DNA from 2 places in the Anaerosalibacter massiliensis genome. Region 2 is predicted to be linked to the other one. Evidence: a T-box and tRNA genes for the amino acid it is inferred to sense, from the RefSeq annotation. Region 2 holds a T-box; the other holds one or more tRNA genes.
What was found. A T-box is a leader RNA that pairs with one kind of tRNA and senses whether it is charged. The one in region 2 lies ahead of proS (proline--tRNA ligase), so its partner is inferred to be a tRNA-Pro.
Positions count from the first base shown of each region.

Region 1 (7,847 bases), 400 kb from region 2:
GAGCATTATCTATACCTTCTTTATCTGCTTCATCTTTTGACTTTTCTTTAGCATCATTAATTACCGCACTTTCTATTTCACTATAATAATCATCTAATGTTGAAAGTTGTGCTTCAATTAAAGATTTAAATCTAGTTTTAAAAACATAAATTTCCTTTCTTAAACTTTCATATTCTTTCTGTATTTTAAGCACTTCATCATTTGCATCAGATATTATTCTTTTTGACTTTTCCTCTGATTCCATAATTATTAAATCAGCTTTTTGTTTTGCTGTATTAGTAACTTCCTCTGCTGTACCTTGAGCCACTACTAAAGTATTTTTCAATGTTTCCTCAAGATTATTATACTGTTTTAAATGATCATTTAAAGCAGTAATTTTGTCTTTTAACTCTATATTTTCTTTATAAAGTTTTTCATAATCTATAACTATTTCATCTAAAAAACTATCTACTTCTGATTCTTTATATCCCCTAAAAGAGCTCTTAAACTCTTTATTTTGTATATCTAATGGTGTAAGCATTCCCTTCACTCCATTTACTTAAATATTGTAATATTTGCTTTAATTCTTTCTTTTCTAGTTTTCCCCAGTACATTAGATAAAATAAATCTCCCATATCCTTTTACAGATATTAAATCTCCTTCATTTATCTCAAGAAAAGGTTTATTTATAGGTTCCCAGTTTACCTTTATCTTTCCACTATTAATAAGATTTAAGCTATCTTTTCTAGATAAATTAAAGGTTTTACTTATTACTGCATCAAGTCTTAAGGAAGGAATAATAACGCCTTTCTTCTTAAAATCTTTCTTACCTTCCTTTAATTCTTCTCTACTGATTAAATTTACATTCACACTTTTATTTCCTACTTTCTTCAAATTAAACATTATATAATCTGAGATTGAATCCTCAACTATAATCTGAACTTCTTCCTCATGTAAAAGAATATCTCCAACTTTCTCTCTAGTTATTCCTAACCCCATTAGAGAACCTAAAAAATCCTTATGTTTTAAACCTTCTACACTTCCATTTATAGACAATGGCACAATAGGTGCTCTAATTTTTTCAAATGCTAAATAATCAGGAAAAATAGAGATAATTTTTCTTTCAGCATTTAAAAGTCCACCATCTTCTGAGTAAGATATATCATCAAATCTACTTAATATAGATTTTGATAATCTTCTCTCATATGGATCTAAAAAGTCTGTGTTTTCAATACTATGTCTAGCTAATACAATTTCCACCTTATCTAATACTCTTCTCATATTAAATATCTGATGTTCATCATTTATATGAGAAATAAATCTATCTTTGTCTTTAATCATTTATAATCACCAAAATTCAAAAAATAATTCTTGTGATAACAGCAGAAATAATTCTTAAAAATAGCACTGCAACTAATGGTGAAAAATCAAAAGGTCCCGTATCTAAACCAATCTTATAAAGTAACTCTCTACAAGGGCTTAAAATAGGTTCTGTCATATCATATATAAATTTTCCAAATAAATTGTTCATATTTATTGGCAAAAAAGAAAACACAATTCTAATAAAAATAAATGTTTCAATTATATAAAATAGAATATTTAAAGCTCTATATAAAACTATCATATTATTACCTCATTGTATATTTATTTTATCTTTTACCATGAAAATAATCCTTTATTTTCAAAATCTTCTTTTAGATATCCATCAATTTCTACATTTTTTGGAGCAAGTATAAAAACATCTTTTGTTACTTTATGAATATTTCCTTCTAAAGCATATAAACCTCCATTAATAAAATCAAATACCTGCCTTTTACAATCTGTTTCTAATTGTTCTAAATTTACTACTGCTGCTTTTCTCATTTTTAAATCTTCAATAATACTAGGAGCGTCTTCATAGTTTAGTGGTTCATGAACTACTAATTTCATATTTACATTGTTATGAATACTAACTACATTGTTATTTACTCTCATTTGTTGTGACCTTTCTAATTCTTCTTCATAATCCTCATAATCCTCATCATCATATTCTTCATCTAAGTCTTCAAGCCCCATAAAGTACTTAAATTTATTTAACATATCTGCCATACTATTTACCCCCTTAATATGTTCTTTTCCCGAATAAGGCTGTGCCAACTCTTATCATATTAGCACCTTCTTCTATGGCAATTTCATAGTCATTAGTCATGCCCATAGAAAAGTATTTCATTTCAATATTTTTATAATTTCTGTCCTCTATTTTATATCCTAAATTTCTTAAATCCCTAAAAACATATCTTATTTTTTCAGGATCTTCAGCATATGGTGCCATAGTCATTAATCCCTTAATATTTATATTTTCCATTTCTAAAACTCTTTCTATGAAGGGAAGAACTTCTTCTTTTTTTAAACCAAATTTAGACTTCTCCTCTGAAATGTTTACTTGTATAAGTACATCCTTAATCTTCTCCTTAGCTTTTGCTCTTTTATTTATTTCTTTAGCTAAAGAAATTCTGTCCAAAGAGTGTATTAAATCAACATTATCGATTATATATTTCACCTTGTTACTTTGAAGGTGTCCTATCATATGCCAGTTTACTTTATCATATATATTATCGTATTTTTTTTGTATTTCTTGAACCTTATTTTCTCCTATATTATTTACTCCTAAACTAATTGCATCATTGATAGTATCTACATTTACAGTCTTCGTTACAGCAATAAGATTTACATCATCCTTTCTACCAGATTTTATTAATGCATTTTCAATATTTTCTTGAATCCTTAACAAATTATCTTTAATGCTAATTTTAAATCCCCCCTTGTTGTCAGTCTACAATTCGTCCTTCTTTTATTTTACCGTTACTCAAAAGAATTTCATCAAATAGCTTTACAGTTTTAACTGGTTTATTATTTCCATTTATATCTATATTATTATTTTGATCTCCACTAGAAATAATAGCATATTCTTTATTTTTACCTAAAATTTTTATAGGTTTAAATTTTATTATACCACTGATGTCTTTAATATAAACACCATTAACACCATCTTTTTTAGATATAGATTTTATAGGTATTTTATACCCTTCATAACTAGATTTAATTAAATTTATATTAACTTTTCTCTTATTATAATAATTATGGCAGAAAAAATCAGATTCAATAACCATTGCAGCTTGTCTTCCTTTTTTGTCTATTCTTCGAATTTTTCCCCTTAACTTTTGACTATCATTATCTATTAAAAAACTTATGCTATCTCCTTCTTTAAGTGGTGAAATCTGTTTGATATCATCTATCTGAACTAAAAGGTAAAAATGGTGATTATCTACTATTTTAAAAAGGATATCCTCAGCATTTATTTTATTTCCATCTTTTGTAACCTTTGAACGAAGTTCAGCTTCTTTTATATCTTCTACATTGTATTTAGACAAATTTTTAGGAGAAAAAATATTTTCTAATCCATCAATTTCATAACTTACTATTCCTGCCTCTTCAGATATATATTTAATGGAATTGTTAGCAATTTCTTTTTTTATCTTTTCTTTTTCTCTATTTAAATTTTCCAAAGTTTGTTCTGAAAGAGTATTTCCTCCAGATACATCTTTTTGTTTCCCTAAAGAAAAATAAAGTTCTTCCTTTAAATTAGGTATTTCCTCATAATTTTTATTCGCAATACTATTTTGTATATTATCTAATACTTCATTGGAATTTTTATTGGCTTTATCCTTATCAGATTTCACTGTTTCTCTTTCTTTTTGTATCTTTTCAACACTTTCAATCTTTCTATTTATTTCCTCTAATTCATTTTTTAAAGATGCATCTTTGTCCAGCAAAGAAACCTGAGCAATTTCTGTTCCAACCTTTACTCTTTCACCTTCTTTTTTGTAAAGCTTAACCTTTCCCTCTCCTTTAGAAGTATATACTTTCTCATTTTTAACTACTATAGCTTTTAATTCAACTTTATCTTCTACAGTACCTTCTTCTACGATAGCTGTTTTCAGTGTTGAAGCATGCAATGCAGGCACGCTCCTAAAAATCAAGTATATAAATATAAAAGCTATGAAAAAAGCCCTAATCTTTTTTCTCTTACTTCGTTTCTTATCTCTTTCTTCTCTAGACATAAATAACCATCCTTTTTTTACAAATAGGTAATAATTACACTTTCTCTATATATTTGTTTTTTCCTTCTATTTTTTTAAAAAAAGTCCTAGGTCTAAAGTCCTATTTTTTAAAAAAACTTTCCATACTTACTAATTATCCTAAATTTTTTTACATTGTCAATACAAAATTTTTTAATTTCATCACTATGAGTTACCATAAGGATGGCTCTTTCTTGCCTTTTTGCCCCTATTAAAATACCATGAATTATTTTATTGCCCTTTAAAATAACTTTAATTTCATCACCTGATTTAACCCTATGCCCATCAAATATAAATTCTTTCATATCTGCTTCATCTATATGCTTTTGAGTTACTGATTTTTTATTTATAACTATCATATTATTCTTCAAATAAATCTTCTCTTTTAATACTGAAAGTATATATCCTGTTATACTTACAATAAATAATATTAATAAAATATTTTCAATAAATCTTAACAAAATATTATTACCCCCATATTATGTTTTGCTATTTATTATTAGTATAAGTATATCATAATTAAATAATTACTTAAACATATTATAAACATAGATTTCTACATATAAAAATAAAATTGTTAATAAGTCCTCCTATATTTTCTGAAGATTTTGATAATATAATTAAGAAAAGTAGATAAGATTTCATGATATGAGGCATACTAATCTACTCTAATGCTAAAATCTAAAACACCTACTAAAGTAGCAAATAAAAAATTAGGCCATTTTAGTACTTCAATAACATTAGATACTTATTTCCATATTTTAGAATCCATACAGGAAAAAGCCACTGATAAAATTAATAACATAATAGAAAAAATGAAAGGAAAAGTAAAAGTGGCACGAAATTACAAAACATTAAGACTATCAAATAGATGTATGCTAGTTATAAACTTATTTACAGAGAAAATAAAAATGGTCGGGATGACTGGACTTGAACCAGCGACCCCAAGTCCCCCAGACTTGTGCGCTACCAAGCTGCGCCACATCCCGACTTCCATTACGACTACTATAGTATATACTATTTTTAAGGAAAATGCAAATTTTATCTTTTAAATAGTTAGTATTAAATTTAGTAAGCTTTTCTCAATTATATTTATTTTTAATTCATCACACGACAAAAGCACATTAAAATAAATTTATTTTAATGTGCTTAAATATTTCCATTCATTTTTATTATATTATAATACAGATGAGCGCACCGCTACCATCATTTATTATTCTTTCTAAAGTTCTTCTCATTTTAGCTCTCGCATCTTCTGGCATAGTATTCAACTTTACTTGAAGTTGTTCATTTACTAAATCATATAGAGATTTTCCAAATAAATTAGACTGCCAAATTTTTGATGGGTTTTCTTCAAACTCATCTATGAAATATTTTACTAATTCTTCACTTTGTTTTTCTGTTCCTATAAGTGGAGAAACTTCTGTTGTTATATCAGCCCTTATTAAATGCAGCGATGGCGCCTTAGCACGAAGCTTCACACCAAATCTATTACCTTGTTTATATATCTCAGGTTCTGCTAATTCTAATTCTTCTAATCCTGGATTTACTAATCCATATCCAATTTCTTTTGCATCATTTAATGCAGCTTCTATCTTACTGTATTCATATTTTGCTTCTGATAATTTAGATATAAGACCTAAAAGCTGATAATCCCCTTCAATAGTATAACCTGTCATGTCTTCTAATACATTATAAAAAAGATTATCTTCTAATATTATATCTATATCTGCAATACCCTCTCCTAATTTTATTTCATTTATTTTAGTTTTTTCTATTATATCCAATTCATTTAGGCTCTCTATAGAAGAACTAACTTCACTTAATTTTTGTAATGTCTGTATAGATTCTTTTAAAGAATCTAAAATACTAGATTTTATCCAATGATCTCTGCCCAAACCTTCCATCCAACCTGGTAAGTTTATGTTTATTTCTTTCACTGGAAACTCAAATAATATTTTTTCAAATATTTTCTCAATATCATTAGTTTCCATATTCAAACAATCTACAGCTATTACAGCTACTTCATATTTCTCTTCTAAACTTTCTCTTAATGCAATAGTACTATCTAAATTTGGATGTTTTGAATTTAACAATATAATGAATGGCTTTTCTAATTCTTTTAGTTCATTTATAACTCTTTCTTCTGCCTTTATGTAATTAGATCTATCTATATCAGTTATTGAACCATCAGTAGTTAAAACAATCCCTATTGTTGAGTGATCAGTTATAACCTTTTTAGTACCTATTTCTGCTGCTTCTTCAAAAGGTATTTCTTTTTCATACCAAGGAGTAGTAACCATTCTTGGAATACTATCTTCTTCATGTCCAAGAGCACCTTTTACTAAATATCCTACACAGTCTACCATTCTAACTTTAAATCTAACATTATCTTTTAAAGTTAGTTCTATAGCTTCATTAGGAACAAATTTTGGTTCTGTTGTCATAATAGTTTTTCCTGAACCGCTTAAGGGCAGTTCATCTTTAGCTCGTTCTTTTTTATACCTATTTTCAATATTAGGTAGTACTAATAATTCCATAAAACGTTTTATAAAAGTTGATTTTCCTGTTCTAACTGGTCCTACAACTCCTACATAAATATCTCCATCAGTCCTCTCACTAATATCTTTGTATATATCAAACTTCTCCATTTTATTCCCTCCTTTAAAACATATTTTATCTATAAAGAATCGCTCCTTAACATTATATATATATGTCTTAATTTTAGAAATATGATAACCATTAAAAAAGACATACTAGAAAGTATGTCTTACCATTCATTATTCAATATTTTTGCGATATCCTCCATCTCATGCTTTTTATCTCTAAGCATTAAATTTACAACAGAGTTTTTAACATCTTTTCCCTTATATAATACTTCATATATTTCTTCAGCTATTGGCATTATCACATTATATTTGTCAGCTAATTCATATGCAGATTTAGCTGTTTTAATCCCCTCTACTACCATTCCTACACTGCTTATAGCCTCTTCTAAGGTTTTTCCTTCTCCAATAAGTATACCAGCTCTTCTATTTCTACTATGCATGCTTGTACACGTCACTATTAAATCACCAATACCTGAAAGACCTGCAAAAGTTTCATAATTAGCCCCCATTTTTTCTCCAAGTCTTGCCATTTCTATAATTCCTCTAGTCATAAGAGCTGCCTTTGTGTTATCTCCATAGCCTAGTCCATCTGAAATTCCCGCACCTAATGCAATAACATTTTTTAAAGATCCACCTAATTCTACACCTATAACGTCTGGATTAGTATAGACTCTAAATTTAGGTGCCATAAATATATCTTGAACATAGTTTGCTATATCTTTTTCTCTAGAAGCTGCAACTACTGTTGTAGGCATATCCCTTGCAACTTCTTCTGCATGAGATGGTCCTGATAAAATTGCATACTTACTTTTGGGAACAATTTCATTTACAACTTGTGAAATTCTCATAAGACTTTCATTTTCTATTCCCTTAGCTACATTAACAATTATTTGTCCTGATTTTATATAATTTTTAGAATTTATTAAGATATTTCTAACCCCATGGGAAGGAGTAGCTAAAACTAAAATATCTTTATTTTTTACTACCCTTTCTAAATCATTTATAATCCTTACATTACTGGGAATTATTACTCCTGGTAAATATTTTACATTTTCTTTAGAAATATTTATACTATCACATTGAGCTTTATTCCTTATCCAAAGCTCTACTTCATATCCTTTTTTAGAAAGAAGTATGGCTA
Region 1 covers NZ_JANJZL010000001.1:43,110-50,956, reverse strand. Annotated here, with positions in the region: gene NSA23_RS00355 (DivIVA domain-containing protein) at 1-520, opposite strand, end outside; gene NSA23_RS00350 (YlmH family RNA-binding protein) at 535-1,320, opposite strand; gene NSA23_RS00345 (YggT family protein) at 1,337-1,603, opposite strand; gene NSA23_RS00340 (cell division protein SepF) at 1,636-2,067, opposite strand; gene NSA23_RS00335 (YggS family pyridoxal phosphate-dependent enzyme) at 2,081-2,767, opposite strand; gene NSA23_RS00330 (biotin/lipoyl attachment domain-containing protein) at 2,787-4,079, opposite strand; gene NSA23_RS00325 (hypothetical protein) at 4,187-4,558, opposite strand; tRNA gene NSA23_RS00320 (tRNA-Pro) at 5,010-5,086, opposite strand; gene spoIVA (stage IV sporulation protein A) at 5,270-6,748, opposite strand; gene NSA23_RS00310 (NAD(P)H-dependent glycerol-3-phosphate dehydrogenase) at 6,868-7,847, opposite strand, start outside.
Region 1: it has a tRNA-Pro gene. The T-box ahead of proS (proline--tRNA ligase) is inferred to sense a tRNA for this amino acid. The anticodon was not compared.

Region 2 (7,847 bases):
CTGGCATGATAGTCATTCCAGATATATCTACAATTTCATAATCTGAATCAATATGTATTTTTTGACCTACATATTTAATTTTTTCATCTTCAATTAATACTAAAGATTTTTCAAGTGGCTCACTACCTATACCATCAATAAGTACACCATCTACAAAAGCAATTTTTGTCATATAACTCCTCCTCAGTTATGCATAATTATAATTAATTTTTATATGAAAATTCTTTCATATCTTTTACAATCAATATTACATATGTTGTGAAATTCTACTTATATTGTCTTAGATGGTCTTAGTACAACAATAATATTATAATGTATTTATCTAATATTTTCATCATTTTTAGACATTATTACTTATGGTACAGTTCAAATAGAATTTTTAAGTATAAAAAAAGTCCTTGTCTTTTAGACTTTTAATCATAAAAGACAAGAACTTCTCTTAATCAATATATAATTAAGAATTATTATATACTTTTAATAAGCTTTAGCTATATATACCATATGCTTAGCTTCTTTGCCACATATAGGACAATTATCTCCTAAATGTTTTTGTTCAAATGGTATACATCTTATAGTTAGACCTGTGTCTGACTTTAATTTCTCTTCACATTCTTCAGAACCACACCACATTGTTTTAATAAATCCTGGTATTCCCTTTGCCATTTCTTTAATTTCATCATAATCTATGGATTCATGAGTATTTTCATCTCTATGATTTGCTGCTATTTTAAACATCGTATCATGAATATCATCTAATATTTCTGCTATTTTTTCATTTAAACCCTCAAGTGGTAAGGTGAACTTTTCTAATGTATCTCTTCTAACAGCTGTTACTTGATTTTTTTCTATATCCCTTGGGCCTATTTCAAGTCTCAAAGGTACACCTTTCATCTCCCATTCATTAAACTTCCAACCAGCACTATAACCTTCTCTATCATCTAGCTCCACTCTAAAATCTTCCTTGAGTTGAGTAAATAATTCGTAAGCCTTATCCATTACTCCTTCCTTATGGGAAGCTATTGGCAAAACTACTACTTGAATTGGTGCTATTCTTGGTGGCATTTTCAATCCTCTATTGTCTCCATGTACCATTATTATTCCACCTATAAGTCTAGTAGATATTCCCCAAGAAGTACTCCACCCATATTTTAATTTTCCGTCTCTATCTAAAAATTGAATATTAAACATCTTTGCAAAATTTTGACCTAAATTATGAGAAGTCCCAGCCTGTAGTGCTTTTCCATCGTACATCATAGCTTCCATAGTATATGTTTTATCAGCTCCAGCAAATCTTTCTCCAATACTTTTTTCCCCTAGTATCACTGGCATTGCTAACTCATCTTCTGCAACTTCCCTATATATTTCCAGCATTTGCAAAGTCTCCTCTTGAGCTTCATCATAAGTTTCATGTACTGTATGACCTTCTTGCCATAAAAATTCTGCAGTTCTTAAAAAAGGTCTTGTAGTTTTTTCCCATCTAATAACATTACACCATTGATTCATAAGGACTGGCAAATCCCTATAAGATTTTATCCACTTTGAATACATTGTACATATTATAGTTTCTGATGTCGGTCTTATGAATAATCGTTCAGACAATTTCTCAGATCCACCATGTGTAACCCAAAGAACTTCTGGAGCAAAACCCTCAAAATGATCTGCTTCCTTTTGTAAAAAATTTTCTGGAATTAACAATGGAAAGTATGCATTTTTATGACCTGTTTCTTTAAACCTTCTGTCAGTAACATCCTTAATTCCTTCCCAAACTCCATATCCATAAGGTTTTATTACCATACACCCTCTTACTGGGGCATAATCTACCATATCAGTTTTTAAAATAACATCAGTATACCATTGTGAAAAATCCTCTTCTTTAGAAGTTATTTCTTTTACAAACTTTTTTTGTTTTTTATCTTCCATCTTAACCTATCACTCCTTTTATATAAAAAATAAACCTTCATCCCAAAAATGGGACGAAGGTTTTATCGCGTTACCACCCAAGTTGACATTAAATGTCCTCTTGAAAGTCTCTTAACGGAGACAACACCGTTTGATTTATTATCATCAACAACTCCTAGGTAGGTTCAAAAGATAGGGATCTAGAAAATCTTTCAGCCGGTGAATTTTCCTCTCTTAAGATATTATCTTCTTACTATTCCTATTCAATATTTTTAACCTTATATCAAATTATTATACAATATTGTTTAACTATAGTCAATTATTTTATTGAATTTATTTATTTTTTTGAAAAATCAACTTTTAGGAAAAATTCAATAAATATCCTATAATATATAACACAGAGTATTTATCAGTAAATCATAAATACTATTTAAAATATTTATGATGATTTAATATCTGAAACCTCATTTTTTTTCATTGCAGACCTTAACATTGTTGATGCAGTATATAATACAACAAATATTACTAACCATTCTAATGCATTAAGAGGCAATTCTTTTACTATATATGCTGCTATGAAAACTCCAATTACTCCTCCTAAGGTTATACCCATTGAAGCTTTTCTATCATATGCTCCTTCTTTTATAAACTTTATTGATGCTACTGGCATCAAAAATGCACATGAACCCATCATTATTGGAAAAGCTACCCTAGATGACATACCAAGCAAATATACTAGTACCATACAAGGAGCATATAATCCAATTCCTGCAGTCATTAATGCCCCAAATATAAAGTTCCCTACTATAGCAACTATTAATTTCATTCCTGTCAATCCTAAATCCTCTCCTCCAGTTGGCATTAATTCAAATTTACCTAATAGCATAAGTACTGCTGTGACAATTAATGCTATACCCATAGTTTTTTGAATCTTTTTTTCTGACATTTTTGCTACTACTCCAGCTCCAATCCATGCTCCTATTGTTGCAGTAATCAGCATACTTACAAGAGTTATAGGTTCAACTTCTATAACAGAAATAAATATAAACGCTTCTAATATCACTGGAATTGTACAACCAACATTTAAAGTTCCAGGCATTACTCTATCTTCTGTCTGTTTAAAACCCTTAAGCAAAGCTGTTAACGGGGCAAATGAACCTATACCTAATGTATCAAAGAAATTCGCAAGAAATCCTATAGATGATACCTTTCCCCAAGAATTATTTTCTAAATTATTTTTATTTATATTGAAATCTCTTATAAAGAGAGTTAAAAAGTAAGCTGCAATTAAAATCAATCCACCTTGAAGTATCCTTATTATCATGGTTTATACCTCCCTACTATTAAGTTTTTTAAATAATATAATTCTGTTATGCGACCAGCACTTTCCTTTAAATTGGATATTTGTTTAACAAACAATGTTATAATTTAGAGAATAAAACCATCTTTTAGTGGATCATGTGGATCAATAACATATTGGTTATAACCTGATATAAAGGCTGCACCTGTTATTTCTGGTATAATGGCATCATAGTTTCCAACTTTAGTAGTAGCTAATATTCTACCTTTAAACATTGTGCCTAGTATACTTTCATATATAAATGTTTCTCCCTTTTTCATATTTCCTTTAGAATATAAAGTAGCCATTTTAGCACATGTACCTGTACCACATGGAGATCTGTCAACTTGTGCTTGACCAAATACAACAACATTTTTGGCATCAGCCTTTGGATTAGTTGCTTCATCATATATTTCAACCAAATCAACAGTATTTATATGTTTTAAAATAGGATGTTGTATTTCTATTTCTTCATTAACTATATCCCTTATTTTTAACCCTAGCTCAAGTAATTTTGTACTATTTTCTGGTTTTACTTTTATGCCTAAATCCTTTGCATTGACTATTGCAAAAAAACTTCCACCAAAAGATATATCTAATGTTATTTCTCCAACTTCTGGAACCTCTATTTTTACATCTTCTTTATAATGAAATGCTGGAACATTTTCTACAGATACTTCCTTTACCATACTATCTTCTACCTTAGCTATTCCCTTAACTATACCAGCTGGCGTATCCATTATTACTTCCGTATAAGGTTCTTTTGCCTCAACAATACCTGTTTCAACAGCTACAGTTATGGTTCCAATGGATCCATGTCCGCACATATTTAAATATCCGCCACTATCCATGAATATAACTCCAAAATCTGCTTCATCGTTGATAGGCTCAATAATTACAGATCCAAACATATCATTATGTCCCCTTGGTTCTAACATTAAAGATGTTCTAAGTTCATCCATATTTTTTTGCAAATATTTTTTCTTTTCAGCCATTGTTTTTCCTAGAATTTTAGGCACTCCACCAACTACTACCCTTGTAGGCTCACCCATGGTATGGGAATCTATAGCATTAATTCTTTTCATAATTACACTCATTTTTTAACCCCCTTCTATTCCAATTATTTAAAAATTTTCTATATTCTGATTCTTCAGTAAACTATTTTTGCTATATTCACTTTTAAACCCACCTCCCAAATGTTTGGGAGGTGATTTAATTTTTTATACTTTTGCTTCATACTCATATGGAAGAGGAACGATTGTTCCTGGCGTTTCTATTTTAATTAATTGTTCTAAAGTATCTCTAACAATATTTGTTTGCATCTCAATATTATTTGGTTCCCCAGCATTTGCACCCATTGGTACTTTTGGCGATACAATTCTAGGAGATCCATTCTGCCTTGCCACTGGTGGTAAAGCTGCTATCAATACTGTAGGAATTCCACTATCTTCTATTGCTCTCTGCAGAATCACGGCAGAGCGGTGACAAGTTCCTCATCCTGCAGTTAATATAACTGCATCTACCTTCTCTTCCCCTAATAATTTAGCAATTTTAGGTCCCGTTTCATTGGTGAAAGCTTCTATATCACCACCGCCACCCATAACTCCAAAATTAATTGGTGCTATGCTTTTTATGAAGCCTTCTTTAGCAAGCTCTCTAATTCTATCAATTGGAAACATACAATTAATATCTTTGTTTACATCACTATTATCATAACCACCATGAGATACCATTAAATCATCACTCTCAACATCTCCTGGCACTTTTCTGAACCCTGTATCTCCAGCAAGATTAAATCTTTTATCTGATTTTAAATGTACTCCTGCACATGTTACTAAAGCAATAGTCATTTCACTTAATTCTTTAGTTATAGGTGTCCATATAGGATCTGGAGTTATTGGAACATAAACTTCTGACTGCAAATTTTTTATTATAGAATCCACTTTAAAACCTCCTTTTACCTCATTCTAAAACCTCTGGGTAAGTCATCATAAATCCTACCTCCGAACCAATTTTAGGTTCTTCTTTACTGATTAACATCCTCTTAGGAATTCTTATACTTCCTAAGCGACCAAAAAATTCTATTTTTACACCACCATCACTTATATCTGTTATTTTTCCTTGAAAATAATTTTGATTTATAAAACTTTCTTCTTTCAATATTTCCACCTACTATTTATCTTTCTCATATATTTTTTTACGCTTTTCACTCATTTTAAGTAATGTTTCATTTGGTTCTAATTCAATTTTTTCTCCTGTAGCTTTTTCAATTAAAGCTATGTTGTTCATTTTTATATCAGAGCTCCATTTTCGTTCTGCTTTTTTTATTGTTTCTCCAGCCATTTTAGCTTTCAACATAGCTAAAGCCCTTTTTGCATCTTCTTTAGTGAGACAATTGTTACTTAAAATTTCATTTTCTATACCTTGCCTTGATTTGTTTAAATCTATCATCGCATCCATATATTTATTTCCAACAACTAACTCACCTTGCACTCCTGAGAATGTCATTCCAACTACTGGAATATCTCTTTTTCCTATTTCTTCTATATGACTTGCAAAATCTATATGGTTATTTCCAAACCCTTCAGTAGTAACTATTGCACCATCTACATTCATTGCCTCTACTGTTGTACCTAATAATCTAGAAACATAGAATTTCTCATTATTTGCTTGAGGAGAACCAACTAAAACAACTGCTAATAAATCAATATCCTCATCATTCATTGTTTCAAGAACTAATGGTTCTCTAAAATAATGTCTAGATGTCTCTTTTGATGCAGGTCCTATACAAGTTAGAGCATGAATACAGCCATCTAATATTTGTAAAGGAGTTACAACAATTGGCACATTTCCTAAGTCTACATTTGCTTTTGCTCCTAGAGTACCTACTGGCTCATCTGGCATTATGAAATTATCATGCATAGCACCTTGCCCCATAATTTCCTTCACTATAACAACTTTCTTCCTTTTAGCTCTATGTTTTTGTACAAATTCTTCCTCATTTACAATAAGTTCTTCGTCAGCTTTTTTTAATACTTCTCTTATTTCTTGGGTTATAACATCTGTAGCTCTATGAGCTGCCATTGGACCAGGTCTTTCCATATTCTTTCCTTCTTTAATAGTAACATTTGTCTTAATTAGTATATCTCCATCATCTGGAGATCCCGGCCTATTAAATAAAACATTTCTATCAATTTCTCCTTCTGAAGAACCAAATTCTCCAATTTGAACGCCTTTTTCATCTGTACCTGTAACTACAACTACTGCTCCATCAATTACTCTAGTTATTCCCTCACCTAGTCCTCCTTCTTCTTTTACTGCAATAGGTTGAACATCCATTATAGTGTTGCTATACTCTCCATACCTATCAGGAGTTATAATATCTAATTCTATATTAGTTACTAAATCTTGACTATCTATTGCTTCCTCTACTATATTTTCTCGTATATAGAGTGTTGTACCTTGTATTTTAGTCTCATCCCCAAATTTAACTTCATCTATTTCGAAATGCTTACGAGTTAAAGTTCTTATTATTTTATCTTCATCACTATCTTCTTTAAGCTCTAATGCTGAATCTTTCACTATATTTTCTGATTTTGTATCTGCTCCAAATCCTTGACTAATACAGACAGGAATATCTAAATTTATATCCTTTCCTTCTCCTATATGAATTCTTACATACTCTGAGTCTCTTATTCCCTTTATTGGAACAACTCTTTCTTCAACTTCTTTTTCTTTGAAAGATTCTTCTACTTCTTCCTTCTTTTCTGCCACAGTTTCTTTTAGCCCTTCGACTAAATCTGGTGTAAGAGGTGTTAAAGCGTCAACTGTAACCTTAAGTTTTGCACCTAATACTTCACCTATTTTAAGACAATTTTCTGGTATTTCTAAAAGTCCTGAGTCTTCTAGATCAGGTACAATATTAGGATCTTCTAAGTTTGATGGTTTAATCTCCTCACCAGCCTCAAACCTGCAGCAAGTTATAGCAAATTCATCTTTATGCTCCCTTGCCTCTTCAGCAGTTATTGCCATTATATCCCTCCTATGTCTACTTAATTTTTCTATATAAATTTAACCCAAATGCCCTTACAATATGGTCTGTACTGTGATAAACTGGAACTCCTAACCTAGGAGCTACATCTGCAACAGTATTAGTTCAATCCTGACATGTTCCAACTAACACAGCTTTTGCACCATTCTTTTTTAATTCTAAAATTTTCTTAGCTTGGCCAGGACATACTCCAGGTTTTTCACATTTGTATTGATTACCAACCTTTACCATTCGAGCACATTTAGTACTTGCTACTACTTCTCCACCCATTTCAGCAGCTATTTCTTCAAGTCTTTCCTCCTGTGCCCCGCATTCACAAGCTAAAATTCCAAAACTTGTTTTTGCTGTAGGAAAAGACTCTGTTATGGCAATACCTCCTGTAGTTTTTGTTATTGTAGAATTAAGATTGCCACGGGATCCTGTAAAAGCTCCACCCATAATAATTTCTCCATAAGGTTTTATAACCTCCCCTGTTTTGTTTATCATACTTTCTGTCGATACTCCTATTGGCACATTCAAGAAAACTTTTCCATTTTTTGCTCCTTCAATTTTTCCACC
Region 2 covers NZ_JANJZL010000001.1:443,202-451,048, forward strand. Annotated here, with positions in the region: gene NSA23_RS02545 (metal-dependent hydrolase family protein) at 1-172, opposite strand, end outside; gene proS (proline--tRNA ligase) at 475-1,920, opposite strand; T-box leader at 1,967-2,175, opposite strand; gene NSA23_RS02555 (sulfite exporter TauE/SafE family protein) at 2,339-3,223, opposite strand; gene NSA23_RS02560 (proline racemase) at 3,328-4,335, opposite strand; gene NSA23_RS16805 (proline reductase) at 4,459-4,710, opposite strand; gene NSA23_RS16810 (glycine/sarcosine/betaine reductase selenoprotein B family protein) at 4,732-5,181, opposite strand; gene NSA23_RS02570 (CBO2463/CBO2479 domain-containing protein) at 5,201-5,398, opposite strand; gene prdA (D-proline reductase (dithiol) proprotein PrdA) at 5,411-7,270, opposite strand; gene prdC (proline reductase-associated electron transfer protein PrdC) at 7,287-7,847, opposite strand, start outside.